Regions from separate parts of the Xanthomonas indica genome, predicted to be linked through region 2. Evidence: predicted binding sites of a transcription regulator. Region 2 holds the regulator's gene; the other holds the start of a gene.
What was found. The regulator FliA, encoded in region 2, starts transcription of late flagellar genes. The targets are predictions, from matches to a motif close to TAAAGTTTNNCNNNCNNNGGCCGATAA.
Positions count from the first base shown of each region.

Region 1: Q7W82_RS10900 (methyl-accepting chemotaxis protein) is a predicted target of FliA. The motif match lies at 2,806-2,832, and genes of this name have one in related genera.

Region 1 covers NZ_CP131914.1:2,523,176-2,527,691, forward strand. Annotated here, with positions in the region: gene secF (protein translocase subunit SecF) at 1-248, shown strand, start outside; gene Q7W82_RS10900 (methyl-accepting chemotaxis protein) at 551-2,698, opposite strand; gene Q7W82_RS10905 (inositol monophosphatase family protein) at 3,182-4,009, opposite strand; gene Q7W82_RS10910 (RNA methyltransferase) at 4,128-4,516, shown strand, end outside.
Region 2 covers NZ_CP131914.1:2,961,458-2,965,973, forward strand. Annotated here, with positions in the region: gene Q7W82_RS12790 (protein phosphatase CheZ) at 1-309, opposite strand, end outside; gene cheY (chemotaxis response regulator CheY) at 310-702, opposite strand; gene Q7W82_RS12800 (RNA polymerase sigma factor FliA) at 722-1,471, opposite strand; gene Q7W82_RS12805 (P-loop NTPase) at 1,468-2,352, opposite strand; gene flhF (flagellar biosynthesis protein FlhF) at 2,339-3,955, opposite strand; gene flhA (flagellar biosynthesis protein FlhA) at 4,126-4,516, opposite strand, start outside.

The sequences.
Region 1 (4,516 bases), 440 kb from region 2:
TCAACCAGACCCTGTCGCGTACGGTGATCACCGCAGTGATGTTCTTCCTGTCGGCGCTGGCGCTGTACCTGTACGGCGGCGAGTCGATGGAAGGCCTGGCGCTGACCCACATGATCGGCGCGGTGGTGGTGGTGGTGTCCTCGGTGATCGTGGCGGTGCCGCTGCTGTCGATCGGGCCGTTCCAGGTCACCAAGCAGGACCTGCTGCCGAAGTCGAAGGATGTGGAGGCGCTGGCGCGTCGGCCCTGATTGGGCCGGGGTTGGGGAGTGGGGAATCGCAAAGGCGTGATGTCCTGGCCCTGAAACTTCCTCCAGCGAACAAGAAAAGCCGCGCGGATGCGCGGCTTTTTCTTTGTGCGGCTGGCGGTGCAGGGCAGCGTCTCCTCTGGCGTAGGAGCGGCTTCAGCCGCGATGCCTTACCGGTACCCGTCGCGGCTGAAGCCGCTCCTACAGCGTTGCGGCCACGTCGGGCGGGTGCCATCCCTTCCTGTGCCGCGAGATGGGCCGTCGACGACGGCCCGTCCCCGTGCGTGCCGCGTGGGGCGTTCTGACTAGGCCGCGTTGGCGGTGGCGCGGGCGACCAACTGTGCCACCACCGGGTAGGGCTCGCTCCGTACCTGGAACTGGCCGACGATCTCCACCAGGTCGCCGGCCTGCTGTTCCATCGCGCGTGCCGCGGCGGTGGCTTCCTCGACCAGGGCGGCGTTCTGTTGGGTGGTCTCGTCCATCTGGGTGACGGTGTGGTTGACCTGTTCGATGCCGGCGGACTGCTCCTGCGAGGCGGCGGCGATCTCGCCCATGATGTCGGTGACGCGCTGCACCGAGGCCACGATGTCCTGCATCGTCGTGCCGGCCTGGGCGACCAGCGCCGAGCCCGCGCTCACCCGCTCGACCGAGTCGTCGATCAGCGTCTTGATTTCCTTGGCCGCGCTGGCCGAGCGCTGGGCGAGGGTGCGCACCTCGCTGGCGACCACGGCAAACCCGCGGCCCTGTTCGCCGGCACGCGCGGCCTCGACGGCGGCGTTCAGCGCCAGGATGTTGGTTTGGAACGCGATCCCGTCGATGACGCCGATGATGTCGGCGATCTTCTTGGAGGCTGCCTCGATGCCGTCCATGGTGGTGACCACCTGGCCGACCACCGCGCCGCCCTGCGAGGCGACCGAGGCGGCGCCGGCGGCGAGCTGGTTGGCCTGGCGCGCATGCTCTGCGTTCTGCTTCACCGTGGCGGTCAGTTCCTCCATCGACGCGGCGGTTTCCTCCAGGCTGGCGGCCTGCTGCTCGGTACGGCGCGACAGGTCGTCGTTGCCGCTGGCGATCTCGCCTGCGGCGGTGTCGATGCTGGCCGCGGCCTGCTGGATGCGGCCGACCATGTCGGTCAACTGCGCGACGGTGGCGTTGGCGTCGTCGCGCATCCGCGCGAACACGCCGTGGAAGTCGCCCTGCATGGTCTGGGTCAGGTCGCCGGCGGCGATCGCGCGCAACAGCTGCGACAGCGCTGCCAGGTTGGTCTCGGTGCCGGTCATCATCGTGTTGAGGTTGGCGACCATGCCACGGAAGGCATGCTGGAAGCGCTGCTCCTCGCCGCGGCGGGAGAAATCGCCCTGCGCGGCGGCGCGCACCAGCAGGTCGATCTCGTGGTTGATCGCGCCGAGGTTGCGCTTCACCTTGGCCATGGTCTCGGTCAGGATCGCCATCTCGCCCGGGAACTGCTCCAGGTCGCGGCTGAGGTCGCCTTCGGCGTACTCGCCCATCAGCGCGATCAGCCGCTGCTTGACCGAAATATGGCTGTGCACCAGCGCATTGGTGTCGCGCACCATGCGCCCGTAGTCGCCGGGGAAGCGCGCCTCGTCCATGCGGAAGCTGATCTGGCCGGCGGCATGCTGCCGGGCCATCTCGGTCTGCGCCTGGATCACCGTGCGCAGTTCCTCCTGCATCTGCCGCATGTCGTTGAGCAGCGACGGTGCCTGCGTGCGCAGCCGCACCTCCTGCGACAGGTCGCCGCTGGCGATGCGTCGCACCACGTCGGCCGCGTAGGCCGGCTCGCCGCCGAGCTGACGCATCAGGCTGTTGCGGACCAGCAGGCCGAGCAGGATCGCGGCGACGATGCCGATTAGCATACCGCCGAGGCTGGTCCATTCGCCGGACTGCGCACGCGCCTCGCTCTCGGCCTTGCGCACCTGCAGCAGCGCGCGTTCGGCGTCCTCGTACTGGCCGATCGTGGCGCGCAGCCCGTCCATCTGCTGCTTGCCGACGGTCCGGAACGCGTCCAGCTGGGCGTCGTCGCTGTCGGCAGCGGTGTTGCGCATGTGCTCCACCGCCTTGCGCTTGGTTGCCATGAACTGCGTGTAGTCCTGCATCAGGGTCTGCAGGCGCGCCTGCTGCGCCGCGTTGTCCGCGGTCAACTGCTTGGACTCCTGCCACTGCGCGCTGAACTCGCGCTCGCCCAGTTCGAGTGGGGCCAGGTAGGACGGGTCGCGGGTCAGGGCGAAGCCGCGCGCGCCGCTCTCGATGTTGAGCAGGCTCACCAGCATGCGGTCGCCTAGGGTGATGACCTTGTAGGTGTGCGCGTCCAGCGCTGCGGCGCTGGTGAACTTGCGGAAACCGATCAGGCTGGTGATGCCGACCAGCAATAACATGGCGATCACGCCGCAGAAGCCGATTGCCAGGCGCTTGGTGACGGTGAGATGATGAAAGGACACGCGAGATCTCCGGAAGATGCAAGAGAGCGGCGCTACCGACGCCATTGCCGCAGGGACGGCAACGCGGCGCGGATCAGCGGGGGAAGTTCGGGCAAGGGCCCGCATCGGTATCGGCCGCGTTCCCTGGATCTTTAGGGCTGTGTTCGCCGGTCGCATCGGGCGCATCGCACAGGCCATGGCACCTGCACGCAGCGCCTCGTGTCGCCGTTTTCTACGCAAGCGCCGATCAAGCACGGGTGAAGCGCGCAGCGCGCATGGCGTGAGCGTGGCGTGAGGCGATGGCGCTGTGCCGCGTAGCGAGGGCGAGTGGAAATCCCGGGATGCCCAGGTGCTCGCACGGTGCGAAAGGGATGCTGTGCAATGCCCTCGCTGAGGGTGCGCGATCGCGCGGTGCGCGAACGACGGACACAAAAAAAACCGCGCGAGTGCGCGGCTTTTTTCATGCTGGCGTGTCGGCGCCGACCGATCGCCGGACGCGGTCGCTCAGAACTTCGCGTCGAACTCCCCGGCGTAGCCGGTGTTGGCGATCAGCTTCTGCAATGCATCGCTGACCTTGAGGTTGCCGGCCACCACTTGGAACTGCGGCGGGCCGCGGTCGTCGATGCGGCCCAGGGTGCCGCCCTTGAAATCGGTGACGCGGCCGCCGGCCTCGCGCACCAGCAGCACGCCGGCCGCGATGTCCCAGGCCTTCACCCCGGCTTCGAAGTAGGCGTCGCTGCGACCGCAGGCGACGTAGGCCAGGTCCAGCGCCGCCGAGCCGGTGCGGCGGATGTCCTCGGCCTGCACCAGCAGCGCGTCCACGCACTTCAGCTGCGGGCTGGCGCGCTTGCGCTCGCGCGGGGCGAAGCCGGTGTGGACCATGGCGCCGTTGAGTTCCTTGCGCTCGCTGACGCGGATGCGGCGGTCGTTGAGCACGGCGCCGTTGCCGCGGCTGGCGGTGAACAGTTCGTTGCGCAGCGGATCGAAGATCACCGCGTCCACCGGCTCGCCGTTCTCGACCAGGGCGATCGACACGCAGTAGTGCGGGAAGCCGCGCAGGTAGTTGCTGGTGCCGTCGAGCGGATCGATCACCCACATGTAGCGGCCGCCGCCCTGCACGCCGCTCTCCTCGCCCATCACGCCGTAATCGGGGTAGGCGCGGCGCAGCTCCTTGACGATCACCTTCTCGGCATCGGCATCGACTTCGCTGGCGTAGTCCATGCGGTCCTTCTGCACCACGTTCAGCGCTTCCAGGCGGTTGATGTGGCGCAACAGGACGTTGCCGGCGAGGCGGGCGGCCTTGACCATGACGGTGACGGCGGGTTTTTGCATGGCAAGCGCTCCCGAAAAGGCGGAGGTGGGTCTGGAGGAGGAAAAGAGCAGTCCGGCGCCAAGGCCGGCCGCGCAGTTTACCATCTACACCCCCGTTCGCTTCGTCTGCCGTGCCGCCATGACCGATTCCCTGCGTATCCGCTTCGTCCTGGTCGGGACCCAGCATCCCGGCAACATCGGTGCGGCGGCGCGCGCGATGAAGACCATGGGCCTGTCGCGGCTGGTGCTGGTGGCGCCGGAGTGCGAGCTGGACACCGAGGCCTACCGGCGTTCGGCCGGGGCCGAGGACCTGCTGCAGCAGGCGCCGGTGCTGCCGGCGCTGGCCGACGCGGTGGCCGATTGCCGGCTGGTGCTGGGCTGCACCGCGCGCAGCCGCCGCGTGTCGCTGGAGGAATTGCTGCCGGCCGATGCCGCGCAGCGGCTGACCGCGGTCAGCGCCGAGCCGGCGGAAGTGGCGCTGGTGTTCGGCCGCGAGCGCACCGGCCTGACCAACGAGGAACTGCAGCT
Region 2 (4,516 bases):
CAGCGCACGGCATTCCTCGGCCAGGTCCAGGGTGCGGTGGCTGGCCTGTTCGGTCATCTCCACCACGTGGTCCAGGCGCGAGCAGGCATCGTCCAGCTCGCCGGCCTCGCTGGGCACCATCGGCAGTTCGCCGAGCGCCTGGCCCAGATCGCGCGCGAGCCGGCTCAGGCCCTGCATCATCGGCCGCGTGCGCCAGGCGGCGAGGGTGTCGATCTCCCTGCGCCAGCCGGCCTCGTCGCCGTTTTCCAGCGCGTCCAGCGCGCCTTGCAGGCGTTCGATCAGGGCAGTACGTTCGGCGGTGGCTTCCATTTAGGCAGTCGCCCCCAGGCGCTCGAAGATCTTGCCCAGCTTCTCCTGCAGCGTCTGCGCGGTGAACGGCTTGATGATGTAGCCGTTCACGCCGCACTGCGCGGCCTCGATGATCTGCTCGCGCTTGGCCTCGGCGGTGACCATCAGCACCGGCAGGTGCTTGAGCTTGTCGTCGGCGCGGATGTTGCGCAGCAGATCGATGCCGGTCATGCCCGGCATGTTCCAGTCGGTGACCACGAACTCGAACGGCGCCGAGCGCAGCGCGGCCAGGGCGCTGTTGCCGTCTTCGGCCTCGGCGGTATTGGTGAAGCCCAGATCGCCGAGCAGATTCTTGACGATGCGTCGCATCGTCGAGAAATCGTCCACGATCAAAATCCGCATGTTCTTGTTCACCACTGACTCCTAAGGGTTCCTATTCTTCGTCTTCCAGACCGGCATCGGCGACCTCGAACGCCTTCAGGCGTCCGCGCAACCGTACCGTGGCCTGGCCATGGATCTGACACACGCGCGACTCGCTGACCCCGAGCACCGCGCCGATTTCCTTGAGGTTCAATTCCTGCTCGTAGTACAGCGACAGCACCAACTGCTCGCGTTCGGGCAATTGCGCGATGGCCTTGCCCAGCTCGCGGCCGAATTCGCTGCGCTCGAGCATCTGCTGCGGATTGGGTCCGCCCTTGGCGATGGTATCCAGCTCGCCATGGTCCTCGATGCGCGACTCCAGGCTCAGCACCTGGCCGCGGGCGGCATCTTCCATCAAACGCAGGTATTCGGGAAGCGGCATCTCCATCGCCGCGGCCACTTCGTTGGCGGCGGCGGCGCGGCCGGTGCTCTGCTCGATCTTGCGGATCGCCGAGGCGGCATCGCGGGCGCGGCGGTGCACCGAGCGCGGCACCCAGTCGCCGCGGCGGATCTCGTCGATCATCGCGCCGCGGATGCGGATCGAGGCGTAGGTCTCGAACGAGGCGCCCTGTTCGGCGTCGTAGCTGCGCGAGGCCTCGATCAGGCCGATCATGCCGGCCTGGATCAGGTCGTCGATCTCCACGCTGGCCGGCAGCCGCGCCGCCAGGTGGTGGGCGATGCGCCGGACCAGGTCCGAGTGCTGGGCGATGTAGTCGTTGGCGCTGTTGCGCTGGACGGCGCGGTAGTGGGCGGCGGCGTTCATGCGGCCACCCCGCGCTGGATGATGCGTTCGACGAAGAACTCGACGTTGCCGCGCGGGGCGGTCGGCGCCTGCCAGCGCGCGGTGCGCCGGGCGATCTCCGAGATCGCCTGCGCCGACGGGCTGGACGGGTAGGCCTTGACCACCGGCTGCTGGCGCTGCACCGACAGGCGCAGCCAGTCGTCCTGCGGCACGCAGCCCAGGTAGTTCAGCGACACGTCGCCGAGGAACTTCTCGCAGACCCGGCTGAGCTTGTCGTACAGCAGGCGGCCCTCGTTGAGGTCGCGGACCATGTTGGCGACGATCTGCACCCGGTCCACGCCGCGCTCGCGCGAGAGGACCTTGATCAGGGCGTAGGCGTCGGTGATGGAGGCCGGCTCGTCGCAGACCACCACCACCGCGTCCTGCGCGGCCTGGCAGAAGGTCAGCACGCTGTCGGTGATGCCGGCGGCGGTGTCGACGATCATCACGTCCAGCTCGCGCTGCAGTTCGGAGAACACGTTGACCAGGCCCACGTGCTGGGCCGGCGGCAGCTCGGCCATGTAGCGGCGGCCGGAGGCGGCGGGCACCACCATCAGCCCGTTGGGCATGTCGATCAGCACCTCTTCCAGGGTGCAGCGCCCGGCGACCAGGTCGGCCACGGTGAACTTGGGGGTCAGCCCCAGCAGCACGTCGACGTTGGCCAGGCCGAGGTCGGCGTCCAGCAGCAGGGTGCGCTTGCCCATGTCGGCCAGCGCCATGGACAGGTTGACCGAGATGTTGGTCTTGCCCACGCCGCCCTTGCCGCCGGTCACGGCGATGGTGCGCACCGGACCCAGCGGTTCGCTGCGCGTCGCCGACAGGGGGAAGGCATTGGTCAGATTGACGTAGTCACGCGACGGCATGGGTCTGCTCCGGAGTACAGGGCTTATCGGCAGCGCGCCGCAAATCTTCAAGGCGCAATACCAGGCTGGCGGCGTTGGCGCGGTGCAGGTCGTCCGGCACACGCTGTCCATCGGTCACCCAGGTGATGGGGAGGCGGTGGTCCACGACCACCGACAAGGCACTGCCGAACCGCCCGGTCTCGTCCAACTTGGTCATGATGACCCCCTGTGGGTCGGCGCCGGCGAACCGGCGCACCACCTCGTCCAGGTCGGAGAAATGGGCGTTGGCAGGGAGGACCAGCAAGGATCGGACCACGCGCGAGGCGCGCAGCCAGTGCAACTGGGCGGCCAGGGCGCGGTCGCGCTGGCCCATGCCGGCGGTGTCGATCAGCACCAGCTTGTAGTCGGCCAGGCGTTCCAGCAGCTGCTGCAGCGCGGCATCGCTGTCGGCCTCGTGCACGGCGATGCCGAGCTGGCGGCCGTAGCTGTGCAGCTGTTCGCGGCCGCCGACGCGGACGGTGTCGGTGGTGACCAGGGCCACGTCGCGGGCGGCATGGCGCTCCAGGAAGCGCGAGGCCAGCTTGGCGATGGTGGTGGTCTTGCCGGCGCCGGTGGGGCCGATCAGGGCGATCACGCCGCCTTCCTCGAGGGGATCCAGCGCGGCGATCGGCAGGCGCTTGGACAGCAGGCCCAGCATCAGCCCGCGGCCGCGGTGCAGCTCCAGGTCGGCGGGGATCTGCATGACCACGTCGCGAGTGATGCCGCTGTCGAAGCCGTAGTCGTCCATCAGCTCCAGCGCCTGGGCGCGGACCGGCGAGCCGCGCAGACGCTCGTCGGTGAGGCGGTTCATCTCGCGCTCGATCATCTGCCGCATCAGCGCCAGTTCGTCGCGCAGCTGCGTCAATTGTTCGTCGTTCTGCGGGGCGGGGAAGGTCGGCACCGCCGCCAGCGCCGCCGCCGCCGGGATTCCGGCAGTGGCCGGCGCGTCGGCCTTGGCCACGCTGGGCGCGGCCGGGGCCGGGCTCGCCACCGGGGTCAGCGCCACCGCGGCGACGTCGTCGCGCCAGGCCGGCGCGGCGTCGACGGCCGGCGCCGCGGTGGCGGCGGCGAACGGGCTGGGCATCGGCACGCTGATCGGGGCGTTGCGGAACACGTCCTCGGGGATGCTGAAGTCGGCGCGGGCCGGGGCCTTGGCCGCTGCGGCCGGACGCGCTGCGGCGGCCGGCGCCGCCGCGGCGGGCATGGCCGAGGCGGCCAGCGCCGCCGGCTGGGTCAGCGGCCGGGCCGCGGGCGCGGCCGGGGCGGCCGGCGCGGCACCGCCGCGGCGTTCGCTGATCGCGGCCATCATCGCCATCGCCGGGTTGGCCGCGGCGCTCTCACCACGCGCGGCGCGCGGGGCGGGAGCGGCCGGTGCCTGCGCCGCGGCGGCGCGCGGCGCCTCGTCCGGGCGCACCGCATCCAGCGCCCGCTGCACCAGGGCTTCGTCGTAATTGCTGGCGGCGACGATCTCGATGCCCTCGTCGGTACGCCGGTTGGACAGGATCACCGCATCCGGGCCGTGCTCGTCGCGCACCATCCGGAAGGCGGTGCGCATGTCGGGGGCGACAAAGCGTTTGATCTTCATGGGTGGGAGCCGGAAATGGTGAATGGGGAATTGGGAATGGATGCGGGATCGGTGCCGGTACGTGGCGGGCCGCGGTGTCGTGTCTGGTTTTTCGTGATCGTGTTCATTGCTCTCTCCGCTGCCGGGGCAAGGGTGCGATTCCCCATTCCCTATTCCCGATTCCCGTCATCTCAACTGATCGTGCCCACCAGCTTCAGCCGCTTGTCCTCCGGCACTTCGCTGTAGGACAGGACCGACAGCGCGGGGACGCTGTGGCGGACCAGGCGGGCGAGGGCGGCGCGGACCTGCGCCGGGACCAGCACCACTGCCGGTTCGTTGCGCGCCTCCTGCTTGCTCACGCAGTCCGCCAGACTTTGGTGCAAGCGTTCGGCCAGTCCGGGTTCCAGCGCCGCGCCGTTGCCCTGGGTAGAGTCCTGCAAGACACGTTCCAATTGCGGGGCCAGGGTGAACACCGGCAGTTCCGGGGCCATGCCGGCGATCTCCTGGACGATGAAACGGCCCAGGGCGTTGCGCACGGCGGCGGTCAGCGCGCCGGGTTCCTGACTCTGCGGGGCATGCTCG